Regions from separate parts of the Methylobacterium sp. 1973 genome, predicted to be linked through region 3. Evidence: predicted binding sites of a transcription regulator. Region 3 holds the regulator's gene; each other region holds the start of a gene.
What was found. Region 3 encodes HrcA, which represses chaperone genes, less so after heat shock. Its sites were predicted from a motif close to GTTAGCACTCNCNNNNNGNGAGTGCTAAC; they were not measured.
Positions count from the first base shown of each region.

Region 1: groES (co-chaperone GroES) is a predicted target of HrcA. The motif match lies at 3,847-3,875, and genes of this name have one in related genera.
Region 2: ABIC70_RS15955 (co-chaperone GroES) is a predicted target of HrcA. The motif match lies at 6,406-6,434, and genes of this name have one in related genera.

Region 1 covers NZ_JBEPLA010000006.1:137,103-144,816, reverse strand. The annotation lists gene ABIC70_RS13755 (ligase-associated DNA damage response DEXH box helicase) at 1-202, shown strand, start outside; gene pdeM (ligase-associated DNA damage response endonuclease PdeM) at 244-957, shown strand; gene ABIC70_RS13745 (methyl-accepting chemotaxis protein) at 1,079-2,539, opposite strand; gene ABIC70_RS13740 (CorA family divalent cation transporter) at 2,746-3,732, opposite strand; gene groES (co-chaperone GroES) at 3,946-4,236, shown strand; gene groL (chaperonin GroEL) at 4,311-5,951, shown strand; gene ABIC70_RS13725 (hypothetical protein) at 6,057-6,347, opposite strand; gene fae (5,6,7,8-tetrahydromethanopterin hydro-lyase) at 6,760-7,272, opposite strand; gene ABIC70_RS13715 (triphosphoribosyl-dephospho-CoA synthase) at 7,511-7,714, opposite strand, start outside.
Region 2 covers NZ_JBEPLA010000007.1:235,472-243,185, reverse strand. The annotation lists gene ABIC70_RS15985 (efflux RND transporter permease subunit) at 1-1,000, shown strand, start outside; gene ABIC70_RS15980 (L-dopachrome tautomerase-related protein) at 1,531-2,688, opposite strand; gene ABIC70_RS15975 (type 2 periplasmic-binding domain-containing protein) at 2,727-2,999, opposite strand; gene ABIC70_RS15970 (hypothetical protein) at 2,996-3,553, opposite strand; gene ABIC70_RS15965 (NAD(P)H-binding protein) at 3,934-4,905, opposite strand; gene rsgA (ribosome small subunit-dependent GTPase A) at 5,154-6,188, opposite strand; gene ABIC70_RS15955 (co-chaperone GroES) at 6,537-6,824, shown strand; gene groL (chaperonin GroEL) at 6,923-7,714, shown strand, end outside.
Region 3 covers NZ_JBEPLA010000004.1:67,274-74,987, reverse strand. The annotation lists gene hemW (radical SAM family heme chaperone HemW) at 1-1,166, opposite strand, end outside; gene rdgB (RdgB/HAM1 family non-canonical purine NTP pyrophosphatase) at 1,205-1,834, opposite strand; gene rph (ribonuclease PH) at 1,831-2,544, opposite strand; gene hrcA (heat-inducible transcriptional repressor HrcA) at 2,712-3,767, shown strand; gene ABIC70_RS09875 (methyl-accepting chemotaxis protein) at 3,781-5,778, opposite strand; gene ABIC70_RS09870 (DUF1236 domain-containing protein) at 6,037-6,174, opposite strand; gene ABIC70_RS09865 (hypothetical protein) at 6,163-6,981, shown strand; gene ABIC70_RS09860 (MFS family transporter) at 7,084-7,714, shown strand, end outside.

The sequences.
Region 1 (7,714 bases), on a different contig from region 3:
AACCGGACTCCTCGACGTGAGGCGCCTCGGCATGATGCTAGAGCGCATCCAGGGGCGAATCATCCACAGGTCTCTCGACCGGGTCTCGCCGCTCTCCGTATCCGTGATGCTCGAGATCGGGCGCGAGCGTGTCTACGGCGAGGGCGCCGACGAGATCCTGGCCGAGGCCGAGGCGGAGCTTCTCCAAGAGGCTCTGTCCTGACCGTCGATCCGCCCTCCCCCGACGACACCGAGGATGCGATCTTGGCGGCCGGCCTGAGACTCGAGAAGACTCACAAGCACCCCACCCTGATGCTCGCGGGCGAGACCCTGGTGCTCGATCTCTGCGGCGGCCTCTGGCTGCCGGAGCACCGGACGCTGATCGTGTCCGACCTCCACCTGGAGAAGGGCTCGTCCTACGCGGCCCGATCCGGCCAGTTCCTGCCGCCCTACGACACCCGCGAGACGCTCGCCTGCCTCCACGAGGCGGTGGCGCGTCACGAGCCCGCCCGCGTGGTCGCCCTGGGCGACTCCTTCCACGACGCCCGCGGGCCCGAGCGCATGGAGCCGGGCGACCGCGCCTTGGTGGCGGCGCTGCAGGAGGGCCGGGACTGGGTCTGGATCGCCGGCAACCACGATGCGGCCGTGAACGAAGGCGTCGGCGGGCGCTACGCCGACGCGCTGACCCTCGGCGGCCTCGTGCTGCGCCACGAGCCGAGCCCGGAGCCCGTTCCCGGCGAGATCGCCGGCCATCTCCATCCCTGCGGGAAGGTCGCGATGCGGGGGCGGGCCGTCCGCCGCCGCTGCTTCGTCACGGATGGCACGCGGCTGGTGATGCCGGCCTTCGGCGCCTACGCGGGCGGGCTGAACGTGCGCGACAAGGCCATCGAGGGCTTGTTCCCGAAGGGATTCACCGCCCACCTCCTCGGCGACGGCCGGGTCTTCGCCATCGGCCGGGCGCAGCTCGCCCGGGACTGAGCGCGCCCGTCATCCCGCGCACGTTCGCGCGGCGCGTCGTTTCGATGCGCCGCGCCGACGGGATCGCCTCGCTTCGTTCGCCAGGACGGCGCCGCGGCGAGGCGCCCGGTCTGATCCGGCCTCAGGCCGTCTTCATGAACCGGGTCACGCTGTCCGACAGGCTTGCCGAGTGGCCCGCGAGGCTCTCGGCGACATCCTGGACGGCCCGGGCGAGCTGACCGGTGGCATTGGCGGCCTCGGAAACACCGCCGATATTGCCCGCCATCTCGTGGGTGGAGACCGCCTGCTCCTCGACGGCGCTCGCCATCGCCAGGGTCAGCTTGGACAACTCGCCCACCGCCGCGGTGATCATCTCGATCGCTCCCACCGCCTCGCCGGTGGCGCTCTGGATCGCCGAGACCTGCTGTGTGATCTCGCCGGTCGCCTTGGCGGTCTGCTCTGCGAGCGCCTTGACCTCGGAGGCCACCACCGCGAAGCCGCGGCCGGTGGCCCCTGCCCGCGCCGCCTCGATGGTCGCATTCAGCGCCAGGAGATTGGTCTGGTCGGCGATCGACTTGATCATGCTGACCACCGCGTCGACCTTGCGGGCATTCTCGGCGAGCTGGCGCATGGTCGCATCCGTGGTCCCGGCCTGCGCGGCGATCTGCTGCGCGCGCTCCGAGACGCGCCCGACCTGACCGGAAATCTCCTGGATCGCGCCGTTCATCTGCTCGGAATTCGCCGCGACCGACGAGGCCTTGTGCCGTGCGGATTCGGCGGACTGCATCAGCCCTTCGGCCGAGTTCTGCATCTCCTGGATGGCCGAGCCCACCGCCTCGACCACCCGCTTGACGTCGGTCTCCATGTTCACCTGCGCGGTGACCACGGCCCAGGTCAGCATCGGCCCGAGATACTGACCCTTCTCGTCGTTCACGGCCGTGACGCGCAGGTTCAGGGTCTCGGGTCCGACCTTGATCTTGGTGGAGTGCGGCAGCCGGCTCGCATCCGCCAGCATGGTGCGCTGGTGGCTCGGATTCTTGTGGAAGATGTCGAACGACCGGCCGAGCATGTCGTCGACTTTCACCGGCAGATGCTGGTCGATCGTCCCGAGGGTCCGGCGCGAGGTGGCGTTCATATAGTCGATCTTGAAGTCGTTCTTGAGGTCGGCCGTCATGACGGCCACCGGAACGTTATCGATCATGGTCAGGAGCCGGTTGATCTCCTTCTTCTTGGCGGAGATGTCCGAGGCGAACTTGACCACCTTCACGGGCCGGCCACGGGCGTCGAGGACGGGATTGTATGTCGCCTCCAGCCAGACCGAGTTGCCGTCCTTGTCCAGGCGGAGGAACTCGCCGGTGACGTACTGGCCGACCTTCAGCTTGTCCCAGAATTCCGTATACTCCGCGGTCTCGGCATAAGCCCTATCGACGAAGAGACGGTGGTGCCGGTTCTGAATATCCGGCAGATCATACTTCATCAGCTTCAAGAAATTCTTGTTCGCATGGACGACGTTTCCGTCCATCGAAAACTCGATGATCGCGAGCGAACGATCCAGGGCATCAATCTTGGCCTGGGCTTCGTTGAAAGTCGTACGGTTGAACATTTCGACACTCGCATTCCTCGCCCGCGGGTATCGCATCGCAGCGTTAATGAACTCTTTCTTGCTGGGTTATGTTGGTCTTCGTTTGGCGGTATGAAATCGAAGACTTTCGATCGCGATGACGAAGTTCCTCTGGGGTCGGAGTGGACGATTTCCGCGCTATTAAAACTTGGTGATATAATTTTTGTGCTGTTAAACCGGTCTGAATATCAGAACCATCCGCGCATTCGAAAGTATACTATAGGCGCTATGGCGCTGAAAAGGATCAGGCCGAGCGCGTAGGGATAGCCAAGAGTCCAGTCCAGCTCCGGCATATGCTTGAAGTTCATGCCGTAGATCGACGCGATCAACGTCGGCGGGACGCCGACCACCGAGACGACGGTGAGCACCCGGAAGACGTTGTTCTGCTCGATGGTGATGAGGCCGAGGGCCGCGTCGAGCAGGAACTGCACGTTCTCAGCGAGGCGCGTCTCGAACTCGTCGAGGGATTCGATGTCCCGCTTGATCGTCTCGAAGCGCGCGTCCTCCGGCAGGCCGATGCCGTCGCAGGCTGCGGCGACGAACGGCACGATCCGTTCGAGCCCGAGCAGGCTGGCGCGGATCTTCCCCAGAACCTTTCCGCGGTTGCTGATGCCTCGCAGGATCCGGCGCAGGGCGAGGTCGCGGCGCCGGGGCGGCGGGCTCTCCAGGCGCCGCCGCTCGGCACCCCGGACGTCGAAGTCAAAGATCCGGGTCGAGAGCGTGTCGAGTTCCGATCCCATGTCCTCCAGGGCGTCCGCGAGGCTGTCGACCAGCTCCTCCAAGACGACGAGGAAGATCTCGCTCGGGGTCGTGCTGCCATCGCCCTCCGCGATGCGCTTCGCGGAGGAGTCGAAGGCGCGCAGGTCGTGAAAGCGGATCGTGACGAAGTGGTCCTTGGTCAACAGGAAGCCCAGCGGCTTCACCTGCGACGCGCTCTGCTCGAAGGTGATCATCGGCGTCGAGAGCGACAGGCCGCCCTTCACCCGGCGCAGGCGACTCGACGTCTCGACCTCCGACAGCGCCGCCCGGGACGGCACGCGCAGACCGGTCGCCGCCTCGACCGCTTTGGCTTCCTCCGGGCTCGGGTCGTTCAGATCGAGCCATACCGTATGGCGCGCGATCGGGCTGCCGGGTTGCAACGCCACCGGGCCTTCGGGTCCGTGCAGGCTCAACATGACGGCGCATTATCCATGGGGCGAGAAGGAAGGCCGCCGGCGCGTCATCGCACCGTCGCGCGGGGGTGCGACAGCCTTGACTCGGAACCGCAGCGAGCCTATCTCGCCGCCGTCTTTGGCACTCGCCGAGACAGAGTGCTAACAGTCGAGTTCGCGAGCGGTCCCGCCGGCCGCATCAACGCCAACTCCAGACCTGAAGCAAGAGGGCAGCTCATGAAGTTCCGTCCGCTGCACGACCGCGTGGTCGTCCGTCGCATCGAGAGCGAGGAGAAGACCAAGGGCGGCATCATCATCCCGGACACCGCCAAGGAGAAGCCGCAGGAAGGCGAGATCGTCGCCGTCGGTCCCGGCGCCCGCGACGAGCAGGGCCGCGTCAACCCGCTCGACGTCAAGGCCGGCGACCGCGTCCTGTTCGGCAAGTGGTCCGGCACCGAGGTCAAGATCGACGGTCAGGACCTCCTGATCATGAAGGAATCCGACATCATGGGCGTCGTCGCCGTCTGATCGGATCACCTCTCACCGCCCTTTGAGACTTTCCACAGTCTTGGGGCGCAACCCAACCAGATAAGAGGCACACAATGGCAGCGAAAGACGTTCGTTTCTCCGCCGACGCCCGCGACAAGATGCTGCGCGGCGTCGACATTCTCGCAGACGCGGTGAAGGTGACGCTCGGCCCGAAGGGCCGCAACGTCGTGATCGAGAAGAGCTTCGGCGCCCCGCGCATCACCAAGGACGGCGTCACCGTCGCCAAGGAGATCGAGCTCGCCGACCGCTTCGAGAACATGGGCGCCCAGATGGTGCGCGAAGTGGCCTCGAAGACCAACGACATCGCGGGTGACGGCACCACCACCGCGACCGTGCTGGCCCAGGCCATCGTCCGCGAGGGCGCCAAGTACGTCGCCGCCGGCATCAACCCGATGGACCTGAAGCGCGGCATCGACCTCGCCACCCAGGCTGCGGTGAAGGACATCATCGCCCGCGCCAAGAAGGTCTCGACCTCCGACGAGGTCGCCCAGGTCGGCACGATCTCCGCCAACGGCGACAAGGAGATCGGCGAGATGATCGCCCACGCCATGCAGAAGGTGGGCAACGAGGGCGTCATCACGGTCGAGGAGGCCAAGACCGCCGAGACCGAGCTCGACGTCGTCGAAGGCATGCAGTTCGACCGCGGCTACCTGTCCCCGTACTTCATCACGAATGCGGAGAAGATGGTCGCCGAGCTGGAAGACCCCTACATCCTCATCCACGAGAAGAAGCTCTCCTCGCTCCAGGCCATGCTGCCGGTGCTCGAGGCCGTGGTCCAGACCGGCAAGCCGCTCCTGATCATCGCCGAGGACATCGAGGGCGAGGCGCTGGCCACCCTGGTGGTGAACAAGCTGCGCGGCGGCCTGAAGGTCGCGGCCGTGAAGGCGCCGGGCTTCGGTGACCGCCGCAAGGCGATGCTCGAGGACATCGCGATCCTGACCAAGGGCCAGATGATCGCCGAGGACCTCGGCATCAAGCTCGAGAACGTGACGCTCCCGATGCTCGGCCGCGCCAAGCGCGTGCGGATCGAGAAGGAGACCACCACGATCATCGACGGCGTCGGCGAGAAGGCCGACATCGAGGGCCGGATCAGCCAGATCAAGGCGCAGATCGAGGAGACCACCTCGGACTACGACCGCGAGAAGCTCCAGGAGCGTCTGGCCAAGCTTGCGGGCGGCGTCGCGGTGATCCGCGTCGGCGGCGCGACCGAGGTCGAGGTCAAGGAGAAGAAGGACCGCGTCGACGACGCCCTCAACGCCACCCGCGCGGCGGTCGAGGAAGGCATCGTCCCCGGCGGCGGCACCGCGCTCCTGCGCGCCAAGAAGGCGGTCGCCGCCCTGAAGTCCGACATTCCGGACGTCCAGGCCGGCATCAAGATCGTCCTCAAGGCCCTTGAGGCCCCGATCCGCCAGATCGCCCAGAACGCGGGCGTCGAGGGCTCGATCGTGGTCGGCAAGATCACCGACAAGGCGGACTCCGAGACCTACGGCTTCAACGCCCAGACCGAAGAGTACGTCGACATGATCCAGGCCGGCATCGTCGACCCGGCCAAGGTGGTGCGCACCGCCCTGCAGGACGCGGCCTCGGTCGCCGGCCTGCTGGTGACCACCGAGGCGATGGTCGCCGACGCCCCGAAGAAGGATAGCCCTGCTCCGGCGATGCCGGGCGGCGGCATGGGCGGCATGGACTTCTAAGTCCACGCCACCGCGCATACGGAGGAAGGGGGTCGCCGAGAGGCGGCCCCTTTCCTTTTGGCGCTGCCGCGGCTGCTCGGTGCGCGCGGCGGAGTCCGGTCGGTCTCAGCGGCCTTGACGCGACGCCGGGGCCTGAAGGCGGGCTCGCACGGTGGCGATCAAGGATTGCCGGACACGCTCGGTCGCCTGGAATGGGATGTCGAAGTTCAGGCTGTGGTAGATCAGGTCGCGGATACCGTCTTGATCGGGGTCTCCGCCGCCGCCCTCGATGACGTCGAGGATCCAGGCATGGATCGCCGCGTGATCCGACGGATCGGGATCCGCGGCGAGGACCAGATGGCCGCCGTGCATCCAATCATCGCGCAGGGCTGCGGATTCTTCGGCGGCTGTTGGCATGACCTGACCTTGCGGCTCTGATTGGCGCGGCCGCGACAACAGAGTATCCGCGCGCCGCGATGGAGTTCTTCCACATCAACGGCGGAGCCTCGACGTCGGCGGCGCCGCCGCGTCACCGGTGCGACCGCGCCTCACCCTGCCGCGACGGCGCACAGCGGTCGAGGGGAGGCCGACGTCTCGGGCTCAGTCCGCGCGTCCGCGGTCGCGCGCGCCGACCGTGACGCGTCCAGCGCGCCGGCGCCCGAAGCCCCGTCTCAAGGCGGTTCGAGTGGCAGGCGACGAACGAAAAACGGGACGGCTTTCGCCGTCCCGTTCAAAGGCTTACCTATCGGCCAAGGAAGATCGAAGCCAGTCGCTGGAGCAGGCCCCGCGGTGCGGGCGGAGGCTCGCTCTGCCCAGGACCGTCCCCGATCTAAGCGTTGGCGGCGAAGGGGTGCTGCGCCGAGTTGCGCTGCTCGGTGACCGTCGAAGCCTTCGGCTCACCGTTGACGGCGCGCTGGATCGACAGCTTGGTCGCCTCGTAGTTGTACTTCTGGATCTTGGCGTCGTCGGCCGCCTCCCAGTGGATGAACACGCCGACCAGGATGTACAGGTCGTCGGCCTCGTCCGCCGGGATGATGCCCTCGGCCACCGCGTCCTGCACGGCCTTGGCAACGCCGTGCTGGGCCGGGCCGAACATCTGGACGGCCTGACGGGCGTCGTTGATGGTGACCTTGTTGAACATCAGGGTGTTCGGCTTGCACGGCAGGTTCGGCGCGATGACCGCGAGCAGGCTGGTGAAGCCGTGCTTGTTGTTCACGAGGCCGTTGCAGAAAGCCGTCTCGGCGGGCGAGCCGCGCGGTCCGATGATGAGATCGATGTGGGCGACCTCGTTGCCCTCGCCGACGAGCGCTTCGCCGACCTGAACCTTGGTGATCTTCGCCATTCGGTGTCTCTCCCTGGATTCCGAAATAGAGCCGCGCGCCGGGCGGTGCCGCGGCCGGGAAGCCATCCTTGTTATCGGCGCCCGACCATGCCGGCCGAGCCGGATGAGCCGAGCCGGTTGGGCCGGACAGCGCGGCGGACCCTACAGCGGGGCCCAGCGGCTCACAACCCGCGCAAGGCTCTGACACGAAGGAATTTCCAACTGTCCGGTGCCGTGATCCCCGGATCGTGCACCCGGGTCAGACCAGCCGTGCGCCGGCAGCCGCAAGGGCGTCCCAGAACAGCGTCGCGACCGTAAAATCGGCGCTCGTGCCAGGATTGATGGCCCGCGCCTTCAACGACGCGTCGAAGGCCAGCAGCGCATCGACCGGCCGTGCGGCGAGGTCGATCCCGGCGCGAAGGGCCTCGGCCTCCCGGCGGATGCGTTCGGCCGCCGCGGCGCC
Region 2 (7,714 bases), on a different contig from region 3:
GACCCCGAGCCTCCACCTTGCCCTCGACCAAGAGCGCCTGCGCTTGATCGGCTTGACGCCCAAGGAGGCCGGCCAGCAGCTGCAGAGCTACCTCAACGGCACGCCCGCCACCCAGGTCCGGGAGAACCTGCGTTCCGTCGACGTCCTCCTGCGCAGCCCCGGCCCCGAGCGGCGCTCGCTGGGGGAGATCGGCGACCTGACGCTGGCGACGAAGGACGGGCGCCAGGTGCCGGTCTCGCAGGTGGCGCGCTTGGAGAGCCGCACCGAGGATGCGGTCCTGAAGCGCTACAACCGTGAGACCTACATCCGCGTGCAGGGCGACGTGCTCGACGGCAAGCAGCCGCCCGACATCCACGCCCAGGTCGTTCCGCTGCTGGCGCCGATCAAAGCCAAGCTGCCGCCGGGCTACCGCATCGACACGGCAGGCTCCGTGGAGGAGAGCGAGAAGGCGATGCTGTCGCTGGTGGCGGTGTTCCCCATCATGCTCATCGTGACGCTGACGGTGATCATGATCCAGGTGCGCTCGTTCGCCACCATGTTCATGGTCTTTGCCACCGCACCGCTGGGCCTCGTCGGCGCCGCGCCGACCCTGTTGGTCTTCCACCAACCCTTCGGCTTCAACGCGATCCTCGGGCTGATCGCGCTGTCGGGCATCCTCATGCGGAACACGCTGATCTTGGTGGACCAGATCCACCACGACCAAGCGGCGGGCCTCGGGGATTATGAGGCCATCGTGGAATCGACCGTGCGCCGGGCGCGGCCCGTCATCCTGACGGCGGCGGCTGCGATGCTGGCCTTCATCCCGTTGACCCACTCGGTGTTCTGGGGTGCGCTAGCCTACGTTCTCATCGGCGGCGTCGGTGTCGGTACGGTCCTGACGCTCCTGTTCCTGCCCGCCCTGTACGCCCTGTGGTTCCGGGTGCAGCGGCCGGAAAAGGCCGTCGCAGGGCCGGCCGTGGTGACAGTCGACGGAGCGGCCGTAACGCCCCGCTCAACGTAAGGACGCCGTCTCCAGAGACGTCCAGAAGATCGCACGCGCTTCCAAATTCGCGTGTGATTGCCCGGCGGGCCCGTATCTGCCCCCCCACGGGCCCGCCGGGATCATTGATCGTACCCGCACGCCGTCGCCCCTGTGGACCGCCGCTCGTGTGCATCGGGACCCTGCAAAAGGCGGACGGGATCCTGCTGATCCGACGCCAGCATGACGCGATCAAGAGTGCTTTCTCGCGCGCCGATCATCCACCGCCGCAACGCGGATCCATGGAGCCGAACGGGCGGATCCCGGAACCGTCCCCGCCGCCGCAGCTTCCAGCCCTGGAGCTTGGCGGCAGCGCCCCCGCGCCCAAGGTCGTGGGGAGGCTCTGGCACGGGTCATGCCGGGCAGCCTTTCGGTTCGCCGATCTCGCCCCTCGAGAAGGCTCCCCGGCGCGGCGAGGCGCGGCGAGGTCCATCATCACGGCAGCCGGGCGTCGGATCTGTCGCCGGAGAACGTCCACGCGATCCGGCGCAGGCCTCAGCAGCGACGCGGTCTCAGGGGCGGGTCAGGAGGACGGGCCCGCTGTCGATCCGGATGCGCAGCACCGCGTAGGGCTTCCGGCGAAGGTCGCGGCCTTCGTGGAAGCCCGCTTGCCGGTGCAACTGGTTGGCGGTGAAGTACAGGTAACCGTCGCGCCCGATCGACAGCGTATCGGGCCAGCTGATGGCCGGATCGGTGACCACGGTGGACCACTTGCCCTGGTCGAGCACGCGGATGGCGTTGTGCTCGTAATCGCCGGCGAAGACCCGGCCGCGATCGTCTTCGGCGATCCCGTCCGAGGCGCCCTTGGCGCCCATGTCGCGGATCTGGCCGGCGAGATCAGCCTCGCTCACCCGGGGATCGCGCAAGGCGGCGGTCGGCACGGCATAGAGCGTCCGGCCGGAGAGCGGGCCGTAATAGAGCAGCGACCCGTCCGCCGAGAGCGCGATGGCATCGCTGGCGACGCGGACCGGCTTCGCCGGCCCGTTGGCGGGGCGGTTCATCAGCGGCTCGCCATCGACGACGGGGGTGAAGTCGGGCTCCGGCGCGGTGCTCGCATGGCCGGAGAGGCGGCGGAATGCCTTTCCGGTGGCGAGGTCCACCACGATGATCCCGCCGATGCCCGCGTTGGAACTGTCGGTGATGTAGGCGACGCCGGCCTCGCCCTGGCGCAGGTCGAAGCGGACGTCGTTGAGATAGGTCGTCGGCAAAACGACGCTGTCGGGCAGGACGATGGTGCGGACGATCGTGTTCGTGGCGAGGTCGATCGCCACCAGCTTGGCACCGCCCGGCTGCGGCGGGCGGAAGCCGGGCGCGGCCGTATCCAGCACCCAGAGCCGGTTCGCGCCGTCGGCGACGACGCTCTGCACGGAGATGAAATGCGCGGCCGGGGCGGCCGGATCGGGCTGGTTCGTCGCGAGATCGGGATAGGGCACCGTCGTCCCGTTCACCACCTCCCCCACGGTGAAGGGCGGGTTGTCGGCCCATTGCGGGAAATTCACGAACATCCGCCCGTTGGGCGCGACAGTGATGCCCGTCGGCATGGCGCCGTCGAATTGTGCGACCTGCTCGATGGCAGGCGCCGGCGCGGTGGAGGGCTCGGCCGCGCGCGCCGCGTCGTTCGCAAGCGCGATGGACAATGCCGCCGCCAGGGTGGCGGTGAGACTCTTCATGATGTCCTCTCCCCCCGACGCCGCGTCGAGGTCTGTCGTTAGGCGCAGCAGGTAAGACGTCGGCACCGGTCGGCAATGGCGGGACTGAACGGCTCCAGCACCGGCGCGAGCCGCCCTGCGGCGAGATCCGCGGAGACGTAGGACCGGCCGAACCGTGCGAGGCCGGCGCCGCCGAGCGCCATCAGGCGCACCACGTCGCCGGACAGGCCCTTGTGCTTGGCGAGATCGACGCGCATCCGCGGATGTGCCGCGAGAGATCGCGGCCGGACCGGCAGGATGACCTGGGTGCCGAACGGGACCGAGGCGTTCACCCGGAGCCGGGCGCTCGGCTCGGCTGTCCCTCGGCCCCTGACGACTTGCAGGCGTCCGCGCGCTGGTCGCGCAGGCTGCGCAGGCCGGCGAGGCTGATCTCCTCCGTGATGGCCTCGTGCCATCTGTCGAGCAGGCGGATGCTGAATCGTCGGCCGTTCAGGATGCTCTTGAGCACATCGCCATTCAGCGAAATCACCCCGATTTCCTGCATCTGCGCCGTGGGAAACATTGCGTTCGACACCGGCCCGTCGTCGATCCGATACTGATAGTTGAAGATGGAATTCTTCGGCAGACCCGTCACCTCGAGCCGGTCGCCGACGATCTGGATGCGCGATCGGGTCTTCGGCGCCAGGATGCAGTCAGCGTCCCCGCTCGACGGGTGACCGGGCTTCCTGAGCACCCAGTCGCCCTCGCTGGCGACCGTCTGTCCCGCATCCTCGGCGGCGCCGAGGGTGGAGGCCAGGCAGGCCGCGACGGCGAAGAGTGCAACCCTCATGAACGACATCCTCGTCTCACACGTCGGTTCGGTCCTGGACCCAACATCGTTCTCCAAGCCGGGCTGTCGATCTGAGACACATTCGCCCGGTCACCCCGGCAGGCGATGGCTGGCAGATCCGCCCCAAGACCGGTCGGCAACGTGGTCCGCGACCGCCCACGCCCCGTTGCAGCAGCAGCCCCGGGAGACCTGTGGTCAGGCGCGCGAGGACGCGCCGGTCGTGCCTGTTCGCTCCACCCCCGGCTCGGGAGCAGGCCGACCGCAATCCACCCGACCAAGGCTCTCAGGCGATCACCAGCGCCCGCCGGTTCCGGTCGACGATGGTCAGGCTGCCTCGACGTGGGTGAAGCGGAGAAGCTGACGCCGGTCGGCGCGTCGGCTTCCGCCCCGCTTGGGCGGCCGTGCGACCCGCTTGCGGGCGTCCAGACGGCGCGCCGTCAGAACACGGCGTGGTCGCCGCGCTCGGCAACGGCCTCGCCTCGGATCAAGCGCGCATAATAGTCGAAGAGAGTTTCAGAGCCGGTCGACGGTGTGGCGCGCGCATCATATTGCCCCGTCACCGGATCCAGAACGAGCATGGATTCCGTCGCGTAGTAGCGCCCGATGCGCGCGAGTTCGGCCTTGGCTGCCATGGTCGGAACCAGCCGTCCGAGCATGGCCAGAGTGACTATGATGACGTCCAGAAGGGCCACGGGCACATGCGTGAATCGCGCTTCGCGCCCGAGCAAGGCGAAGAGCTGCTCGCCCTGCGCCTTCGGGGTCACGGCTTCGCCCGGGCCGCCGATCGGCAGCACGCGATTGCGCCGGTCCGGGTCGTCGAGGCACTCGGCAATGTAGGTGCCCAAGTCGTCGTCGCTGATCGGTTTGCAGGCCGTCAGCGTGCCGTCGCCGAAAATCAGGAACGACTTCCCGCGTTTCAAACGATCGATTTGCCCCGACAGTGATTTGAAGAAGGCCGTTGGTCGTACGATCGTGTAATCGAGGCCCGACGCGGCCAGAACGCCCTCGAACGCGCGCTTGGCGTGCTGGAACGCCAGGACCGGCTTCTGGACGCAGATTGCCGAGAGAAGGATGACGTGGGTCACGCCGGCCGCCTTCCCGGCGTGCAAAGCACTCACATGCGCGCGATAATCGATCGCCCAGGCGTCGTCGGGCAAGCCCGTGCGCGAGGCGAGACACGAGACCAGGACGTCGAACGGCTCGCCGCGGAAACCCGCCTCGGCGAGAGACGATGGATCGGTCACATCCACCACCCTTGCGGTCGCGCCCGGAGGCAGTCGGGAGCACGCGGGCGGCCCTGACGGGTCGTCGATGTCGGCGCGACGCCTGACGAAGCAGACCACGTCATGGCCCCGTGACACCAGCGCGCGCACCGTCGCGCGCCCGATCGTCCCGGTGCCACCGAGCACGGCGACGCGTCGCGGGCGCAACGCGTCCGATTGGTCTCCGGTCACGCTCACCTTATCCAGCCACTCAGGGTTCCGGCATGTCCGGTCGTTGTGACGAGACCGTATCGATCCACCCGAACAGGAGGCCGCCTTCGCAGCCTGGATTGCCACGGGTGTGGGCGAAGGGTCAGCGCGTCATGCCGGCGTCATAGCACGGAGCGCGCCGCCGGCGCCCGCTCTCGCGGCAGCGGGACAGTCAGGGCCGCAGCCTACCTGCGAGGACGTCGGTGGCTGCGTGGACCAGCCGGTGTCGGTGTATTGGTCCGGTTCTCGTCGAACAGCTTGCGCCAACGGATCAGCCGCTCAGGTGCGAGGCTGCCGTCCGCGACGGCAGCCTGCACGGCGCACCCGGGTTCGCTTGTGTGGGTGCAGTCGCGGTATCGGCACAGGGGCGCTCGTTCGATGATCTCGGCGAACAGCGTTTCGATCCCTTCCGCGGCGCCGCTGACGTGCAGCGTGCGCATCCCCGGCGTGTCGATGACCCAGCCGCCGTCGGCGATGGCATGCAGCGAACGCGACGTGGTCGTATGGCGTCCCTTGGCATCGTGCTCGCGAATGCCGCCGGTCAGCTGGGCCTGGGCCTGACCGGGACCGACCAGCGTGTTCACCAGCGTCGATTTGCCGACGCCGGAGGAGCCGACCAGCGCCACCGTCTGCCCCAGCCCACACCACGGAGCGAGGGCGTCTGCGGCCGCGGAGAGACGGGGGTTGAGGGTTACGACGTCGAGCCCGCGCTGCAACTCGGACGCTTGGCGCTGGTAGGTTCCCAGATCGGCTGTCGTGTCGGCCTTGGTGAGGAGGATCACCGGAATTGTGCCGCCTTGATTGGCCAGAGCCAGATAGCGCTCCAGTCGCGCCGGATTGAAATCGGCGTTGCAGGAGGTGACGATGAACAGCGTGTCGACATTGGCCGCAGCGGCCTGAAGGGTCCGGCTGCCTTCGGTGCGGCGCTCCATGACCGTCCTGCGGCTGAGACGGCGATGCACGGTCTGGGTTCGCGGATCGACGAGAACCCAATCGCCCACGGTGAAGTCGCTCGTGCTGGCGTGGATCGCGAGCGTCAGTTCGACGGATCCGGCCTCCGACAGGGCGGTCAAGCGAGACCGGTGAAGCGTCGCGATCCGCATCGGGGCGAGATCGGCCTCGTGGGGTTCACGCTGGACTTCGAAGAAGTCGGACCAGCCCAAGCTTGCAAGCGACAGGGGCTGGAAGGAAGGCGGATGATCGATCACCGCCCTGCCCATGACATGGCATCCTGCGCCTGGCCAGCCCTCCACCGCCAGGCGCACGTCGATGCCCGGCCGAGTGCAAGGACCGTCGCCCTGCGCCGTCTGCCTGCGCCGTCTCCCTTGGCCATACCCACGGGAGGCGGACGGTCGTGTCGCCGCGCGGGTCAATCGGGAGCGGCCGCGAAGGCGCGCGCCAATGCCCGGATGAGCCGGTCCCCGGCCCATTCATAAGATTAGCACTTCCACTCGGTGAGTGCTAACAATGCGTCGATCGGGCGGCGATGACAGTCTCGCCGTAGCCTTTCCCGCGACAGCGCCAATCATGTCGGTTGGATCTCGCTTGGGAACGATCAGGATACCACGATGAAATTCCGTCCGCTGCACGACCGCGTGGTCCTCCGTCGCATCGAAGGCGAGGAGAAGACCAAGGGCGGCATCATCATTCCCGATACGGTCAAGGAGAAGCCGCAGGAGGGCGAGGTCGTCGCCGCTGGACCGGGCGTGCGCGACGAGGCGGGCAAGATCAACCCGCTCGAGGTGAAGGCCGGCGACCGCGTCCTGTTCGGCAAGTGGTCCGGCACCGAGGTCAAGATCGACGGTCAGGACCTCCTGATCATGAAGGAATCCGACATCCTGGGCATCGTCGCCTAGCGCGGATCAGGCCGCTCAGAGCCTCACGACGATCTGCCCTTCGAGGCGCCCGCTGTGGCGCGCCTCAGGGCCAAACGACAGATGACGAGTGCTCCACCATGTCCGCCAAAGACGTTCGCTTTTCGGTCGATGCCCGCGAGAAGATGCTGCGCGGTGTCGAATTGCTCGCCAGTGCGGTGAAGGTGACGCTGGGCCCGAAGGGCCGCAACGTCGTGATCGAGAAGAGCTTCGGCGCCCCGCGCATCACCAAGGACGGCGTCACCGTCGCCAAGGAGATCGAGCTCGTCGACAAGTTCGAGAACATGGGCGCCCAGATGGTGCGCGAAGTGGCCTCCAAGTCGAGCGACACCGCCGGTGACGGCACGACGACCGCGACCGTTCTCGCGGCCTCCATCGTCCGGGAGGGCGTGAAGTACGTCGCCGCCGGCATGAACCCGATGGACCTGAAGCGCGGCATCGATCTGGCCGTGGCCGCGGTCGTGAAGGATATCGGCGCGCGCTCCCGCAAGGTCGCCTCGTCCGAGGAGATCGCCCAGGTCGGCACGATCTCCGCCAACGGCGACAAGGAGATCGGCGAGATGATCGCCCACGCCATGCAGAAGGTGGGCAACGAGGGCGTCATCACCGTCGAGGAGGCCAAGACCGCCGAGACCGAACTCGACGTCGTCGAAGGCATGCAGTTCGACCGCGGCTACCTGTCCCCGTACTTCATCACGAATGCGGAGAAGATGGTCGCCGAGCTGGAAGACCCCTACATCCTCATCCACGAGAAGAAGCTCTCCTCGCTCCAGGCCATGCTGCCGGTGCTCGAGGCCGTGGTCCAGACCGGCAAGCCGCTCCTGATCATCGCCGAGGACATCGAGGGCGAGGCGCTGGCCACCCTGGTGGTG
Region 3 (7,714 bases):
AGTTCGGCAACCAGGGCATTGAGCACCGGCGCCCCCTTCGCGGTCGCGGCGATGCGGCCGCCGGGAAGCCGCTCCAGCACGCCATCGCCGATCAGCATGCCGATGCGGTTGCCGTTCAGCGGCCGGCCCTTGAGGGCGGCGTAGCGATCCGGATCGATGCCCTCGCGAAGGCGAAGCCCCATCACCAGGAACTCGTCGGCCTGGTCGGCGGCCGTGAGCGTTTCAGTCTCGACGACGGCGTGTCCGTCGCGCTCGACCCGGGCCAGCCAGGCTTCCGGCGACCGCTCGGTGACGGTCCCGACCCGTCCCCCCGCCGTCACGAGCCGCCCGTGCGCGCCAGGACCGATGCCGGCATACTCGCCGTAGCGCCAATAGAGCAGGTTGTGCCGCGACTCCGCCCCGGGCCGGGCGTGGTTCGAGATTTCATAAGCCGGCAGGCCGGCCTCTGCGCAGAGTTCCTGGGTGACGTCGTAGAGGGCGCGTCCGACCTCGTCGTCCGGCGTCACCAGTTTGCCGGCGGCGGCGAGGCCGTAGAACGGCGTCCCCGGCTCGATGGTGAGCTGGTAGAGCGAGAGATGCTCTGCGGTCCGCGCCAGCGCCGCTTTCAGCTCCGCCCGCCACAGCGCCGGAGTCTGTCCGGGCCGGGCATAGATCAGGTCGAAGGAGGTCCGCTCGAAGGCCGACTGCGCCAGCGTGATCGCCTCCAGGGCTTGTGCGGCGTCGTGCAGGCGCCCGAGGGTCCGAAGCGACGCGTCGTCGAGGGCCTGGATGCCGAGGGAAACCCGGTTGACCCCGGCGGCGCGGTAGCCCCGGAAGCGCCCGGCCTCGACGCTCGACGGATTGGCCTCGAGGGTGACCTCGGCGCCTTGAGCCACCGGCCAGTGTTCCGCGACGGCGTCGAGCAGGCCCGCCACGGTGGCAGGCTGCATCAGCGAGGGTGTCCCGCCGCCGAGGAAGATGCTGGTGACGGTCCGCCCCGGCGTGCGGGCGGCCGTGTGGGCGATCTCGGCCCGGAAGGCCGCGAGGAAGCGCGGCTCGTCCACGCCCGCGTGGCGGACGTGGCTGTTGAAGTCGCAATACGGGCACTTCGCCGCGCAGAAGGGCCAGTGCAGGTAGATTCCGAAACCCACGTCGCGGGTCGGATGGTCCGGGCCGGTCGATACCATGATGACCGGGATGTGAGCGCGGCCGCGCCGTTTGGCAATCAGGAACCGGAGGCCAGACAGGCCCGGCTCAACGCCACGAAGGCCCGGGCCCGGTGCGAGAGCCCCTGACCCTTCTGCCAGTCGACGCCGTGCTTCTCCTCGGCGCTCATCTCGCCGAAGGTGCGCGCGTGCCCGTCCGGCCGGAAGATCGGGTCGTAACCGAAGCCGGCGGTGCCCCGCGCCGCCACGAGGTCGCCGAACACCCGCCCTTCGAACAGCTCGGTGTGGCCGTCCGGCCAAGCCAGGACCAGGGCCGAGACGAAACGGGCCCGGCGGTCGGCCGCGCCACGGTCGTCGAGCTCGGCGAAGATCCGCGCCATCGCGGCGGCGAAATCCTTGTTCGGGCCGGCCCAGCGGGCCGAGAAGATGCCCGGCGCTCCGTCGAGGGCGTCGACGCACAGGCCGGAATCGTCCGCGAAGGCGGGCAGTCCGGTGGCGTCGGCCGCCGCCTTCGCCTTGATGGCGGCATTCTCGGCGAACATCGTGCCGGTCTCCTCGGGCTCGGGCAGTCCGAGTTCGCCGGCCGACACCGCCTCGACCCCGAACGGCGCGAGCAGCTCGCGCATCTCGGTGAGCTTGCCGGCATTGTGCGTGGCGATGACCACCTTCCCGGTCAGGCGGCGGCTCACGCGATGGCCTCCTTCTGCAGGGCGACCAGCCGCTCGGTGCCGGCGCGGGCGAGGCCGAGAAGTTCGAGAAGCTGCTCCTGGGTGAAGGGCTCCATCTCGGCGGTGCCCTGCACCTCCACGATGCCGCCCCGCCCGGTGAGCACGAAATTGGCGTCGGTCTCGGCGGCGGAATCCTCGGCGTAATCGAGATCGAGGACCGGCATGCCCTTATACAGGCCGCACGAGACGGCAGCGACATGGTCGCGCAGGGGATCGACCGAGATGATCGAGCGCGTCCGCATCCAGGCGAAGCAATCGTGCAGCGCCACCCAGGCGCCGGTGATGGCCGCCGTCCGGGTGCCGCCATCGGCCTGGATGACGTCGCAATCGATCGTCACCTGACGCTCGCCCATGGCCGGCAGGTTCGTGACGGCCCGGAGGGACCGGCCGATCAGCCGCTGGATTTCCTGCGTTCGACCCGACGGCTTCCCGGAACCAACCTCGCGGCGGGTGCGTTCGTGCGTCGCACGCGGGAGCATAGCGTACTCCGCCGTGACCCAGCCCTTGCCCGAGCCGCGCAGCCACGGGGGCGAACGCTCTTCGAGCGACGCGGTGCAGAGCACCCGGGTATTTCCGAAGCTGACGAGGCACGAGCCTTCTGCGTAGCGCGAAACCGCGCGCTCCAGGCTCACGGGCCGCAACTCGTCGGCGGCACGCTTGGAAGGCCGCATCGCGGGCCCCTTCTGTCGAGAGTGTCGAGGGCCGGGCTCTTAGGCCGCCGCGACATCACGGGCAAGCATCGCCGTACGGATTGATCCGCGCGGGTCGGTTGCGCATGATCGGACTACAGGATGACCGCGTGACACACCCCAGTCCCAACTTTGCCAACGGCCAATCCATGCAGGCCCTCGCCGCCCTCAATGAGCGCGCCCGCGAGATCTTCCGGCAGATCGTCGAGAGCTATCTCACGACCGGCGAGCCGGTGGGCTCCCGGAATCTCGCTCGGATCCTCCCGATGGCGCTGTCGCCGGCCTCGATCCGGAACGTGATGGCGGATCTGGAGCATTCCGGCCTGATCTTCGCGCCGCATACCTCGGCCGGACGCCTCCCGACCGAACTCGGGCTGCGGTTCTTCGTCGACGCGATGCTGGAACTCGGCGACGTCAGCCAGGACGAGCAGGCGCGCATCGAGGCACAGATGCGGGCCGCAGCCTCGGGCCACACGTTCGATTCCGCCTTGGCCGAGGCCTCGACCATGCTGTCGGGCGTCTCGCGGGGGGCCGGCGTGGTGCTGACCACGAAGGCCAACGTCAATCTGAAGCACATCGAGTTTGTACGGCTCGATCCGGCCCGCGCCCTCGTCATCCTCGTCTCGGATGACGGCTCCGTCGAGAACCGCATCGTCGATCTGCCGCCCGGACTTCCGGCGGGTGCGCTTCAGGAGGCCACGAACTTCCTCAACGCGCGCCTGCAGGGCCGCACCCTGGGGTCGCTGCGCGCCGAGATCGAGGCCGGCCGCAAGGCCATGAAGCGCGAGCTCGACGCGATCACCGAACGCCTCGTCGATGCGGGGCTCGCCACGCCGGTGGGGCCGACGGAAGCGCGCCAATTGATCGTTCGCGGCCAGGCCAACCTGCTCGACGACCTGCGCGCGGTCGAGGATCTGGAGCGGATCCGCCTGCTGTTCAACGACCTGGAGACCCAGAAGGACGTCATCGACCTGCTGGCCCGTGCCGAGGGCGGCGAGGGCGTGCGTATCTTCATCGGCTCCGAGAACAAGCTGTTCTCCCTCTCGGGGTCATCGCTGATCGCGGCGCCGTTCCGCGACGGATCGCAGAAGATCGTCGGCGTGGTCGGGGTCATCGGTCCGACCCGCCTCAACTACGCGCGCATCGTGCCGATGGTGGATTATACGGCGCGGGTGGTGTCGAAGCTTCTGGACGGTGGCCGGTAGGTCCTGTCGGCCCTCAGGCCGCCCGAACCGAATCCAGGAATCGTGCGACCTCGACACCGAGGCGCGCGGAGTGCTGCGACAGATCCGATGCGGAGCCCAGGACCTGTCGCGCGGCCTCGCCCGTTTGCGCGGCGGCTCCGGCCACCCCGGCGATATTCACCGTCACGTCCGCGGTCCCGTCTGACGCCTGGGTCACGTTGCGGACGATCTCCTGCGTGGCCGCCCCCTGCTCCTCGATCGAGGCGGCGACGGCCGCGGCGACCGCGTTGATGTCCCGGATCCGCGTGACGATACCGTCGAGTGCCCGGGTGGCTTCGCCGGTGGAGCCCTGGACGCGCGCGATATGATCGTTGATCTCCTCGGTGGCGCGGGCGGTCTGCGCAGCCAGATCCTTCACTTCGGCCGCCACCACGGCGAAGCCGAGCCCGGCCTCGCCGGCCCGCGCGGCCTCGATGGTGGCGTTGAGGGCCAGCAGGTTGGTCTGCGCGGCGATCGAGGCGATCAACCCGGCGGCGTCGCTGATCCGGGATACCGCCTCCGACAGCGCCTGCACGCGGTGTCCCGTCTCGTCGGCCTCGTCCACGGCCGTCCGGGCGAGGCGTGACGAGCCTGCGACCTGCCCGGCGATCTCGCGCACGCTCGCGCCGAGCTCCTCGGCCGCAACCGCGACGGTGCGGACGCTGGTCGAGGCTTGGTCGGCGGCCGCAGCGACGCTGCTGGATCGTGCCGCGGCCTGCGTGGCGGTGTTTGTCAGGGCTTGGGCGGTGGCGTGAAGCTCGGACGCCGCGGACGACACCGAACCGACGATCGTGCCCACGGCCTCTTCGAAACCATCGGCGAGCGCCGTCATGGCCCGCTTGCGCTCCGCTGCGGCCGCCGCCTCGGCCGAGCGCCGAGTCTCTTCCTGCTCACGTGCCTTCTGCGCCACAACGGCCTTGATACCCTCGACCGCCCGCCCGACCATCCCGATCTCGTCCCGGCGCCTGGCCTCGGCGATCTCGGTATCGAGGTCGCCGAGGCTCATGCGCTGAAGGACTTCCACAAGTCGGTCTAGGGGATGTGCGACAGTCGCGGCCATCATCCGGCTGACAGTGACGGCCAGCAGAAGCAGCGTGATCGCGGTTGCGATGGCCAAGTTCTGCGCGAGGTGCGTGATGGGTGCGAACGCGGTGGCGTGGTCGACCGAAAGCGCGATGTACCAGTCGAGCGCCGGCGGCAGGTTTGGGACGCGCGCGAAGACCGTGCGGACGGACCGTCCCGCCTCGCGCGTGTCCGCCGCCCGACCGGCGCCGATGCCGGGAACCGGACCGTCGATCAGCTCCGACAGGGGCTTGCCGATGAACGCGGCCCGCGGGTGGATCAGGATCGTGCCAGCGCCCGACACCAGATAGGCACAACCGCCGTCACCCGGCGCGACCTCGGTGATCATCCGGGCAAGAGCCGAGACGTCGAAATCGCTTCCGACCACGCCGCCGAGACCGTGCGCCGCATCCTTCACCGGCGCCGCCGCCGTGATGATGATGGTACCGCGACTGGCGGAGATGTACGGCTCGGTCAGGATCGGGCCGTCCGTCGCGGCGGCCTGCTTGTACCACGGACGCTGACGCGGATCGTAACCCGGCGGAATCTCGGCCTTGGGCATCTTGGTGTAGAACCCGTCCGGACGCCCGAAGAAGCTGACGTAGAACGAGTCGCGGATGATGGGCGCGTCGAGCACACGATCCGTGTCCGACTCACGGCCGCCAGCGGTGATCTGCTGAGCCATCATCTGCGTCAGATCGAGCTTGCCGCGCAGCCAGTTGCCGACACTACGGGCGGCAGATCCGCTCAGGCTCGACATGTTGGCGTCGACGTCGCCCTGCAGGGTGCTGGACTGGGACAGGTACAGATAGGACGAACAGGCGACGAGGGCCGCCGATACGATCGCGAGAATCAGGAGTGTCGCGCGACCCGATATCCCGACGCGTACCTGGCGTGCCGCTCCAGAAAAGCCACCGATTTCAATCGACATGCACACCCCGATCTTCAGGAGTCGCGCCTGACGAGGCCAAATTCAAACCTAAACCGCGACCTGTGGCGTCTGTGTTCTTTTTATCAGATCGTGGATGGCATGGATCAGGACGTCGATCGGGCGCGACACCATTTCCCGCGCAAAGCCGGTCCGCGCCTTGTCGGGCGCGGACCGGATCGACGGTGATGATCGTGTGCTTTGCTTGCGCCGGTGTGTCGGCGGCCGGAAGAGCCGTTTCGACCGACGCGCGGCCAGGCGTTAGGCCGGGATCACGTCCACGATCTCGTAGGTGTCGGGGTCGATGATCACGATGTCGTCGCGCACGAGGATGAACTCGTAGCCCTCGTATTCCGGCACGATCGAGATGATCGCCGGCGGCAGCCGGTGCAGGGTCACCGACCGCGGGATCGCGGTTCCGACCGCGAGACCGAAGGCCACGTCCCGGAGCGGCGACACGCCCAGGCGGGTGATCGAGCTGCGGAACTCGGTCCGCTGCCGGGTATCGAGGCGGCCGACCGCACCGCGAACGGCGCCGCCCTCGCGGGCGCCGGCACGTCCGCCCCGCTCGCCAGCCGGACCGCGGCCGCCCCGATCGGGGCCGGTTGCGTCGCGATTGCCGCGCTCGCCGCCGGCACCGGGTTCACGGGCACCACGCTCGCCCCGGTCACCGCGATCACCGCGATCACCGGCATCGGGCTTCGCGGCCGGGCCAGCCCGATCGGACGATCCGTTGCGCTCGGTGGCGCCACCCGGGCGGCCCGGTCCCTCGGCACCGCGACCCGCCGGTCCACCCGGCTCGGCGCCGCGCGGACCGCCCTCGGCACCGCCAGGCCCGCGCATCGCGCCGCCGTCCGCGCCGCCGGCACCGCCCCGCATTCCGCCGCCAGCGCCGCCGCCAGCGCCGCCGCCACCGGCCGGACCGGCGCCCGCGCCGGCAGCTCCACCGGGACCGCCGGGTCCGCCGCCGCCTGGGCCGCCCCCGCCGCCTGGGCCGCCCTGCGCGAATGCCGTTGCCGCTCCGGCCACGACGATGGCCGCCGCAACCGTGTCTCTCAGAATGCGCTTCATGGCCTCTCCTCCTGCGGCCGTCGGACCATCCCCGACGCCCATGCCGGCCCGCAACGGGCCTCGGGGCGAACCGTTCCGTCCCGCGGCGTCGTGGCCATGCGGCTGGTGACACCCGCGCGCGCTGTCCTCGGCTAAGTCCGCTCACGGTCTTGCGATCAGGCCCGTCACCTGTAACGTCGCGCCGCACCAAGTAGAGACCGGCCCAGGCCGGCATCGAGATTGATCGACGGAGACGCCATGTCCGCCTCGCGCGACGATACGATCGGTATCGCACCGAGCGCCCACGATGACGCCGCAGACCGCAAGCGCCGCATCTGGGCCATCGTCGGATCGTCCTCGGGCAATCTCGTCGAATGGTACGATTTCTACTGTTACGCGTTCTTCGCCCTCTACTTCGCGCCGGCCTTCTTTCCGAAGGGCGATTCCACCAGCCAGCTCCTCCAGACCGCGGGCATCTTCGCGGTCGGATTCTTCATGCGACCGGTCGGCGGCTGGCTGTTCGGGCGCATCGCCGATCGTGTCGGACGCCGGACCTCGATGGTCGTCTCGGTGCTGCTGATGTGCTTCGGCTCGCTGCTGATCGGCATCCTGCCGACCTACGAGCATGTCGGTACCCTGGCCCCGGTGCTGCTGCTCCTCGCCCGCATGCTCCAAGGCCTGTCCGTCGGCGGCGAATACGGCACCTCTGCAACCTACATGAGCGAAGTCGCGATCAAGGGCCGACGCGGCTTCTTCGCCTCCTTCCAGTACGTCACGCTGATCGGTGGCCAGCTCCTGGCCTCGCTGGTCCTGGTCCTGCTCCAGGCGGTGATGACCGGCCCGGAACTGACCGCCTGGGGCTGGCGCATCCCGTTCTTCATCGGCGCCG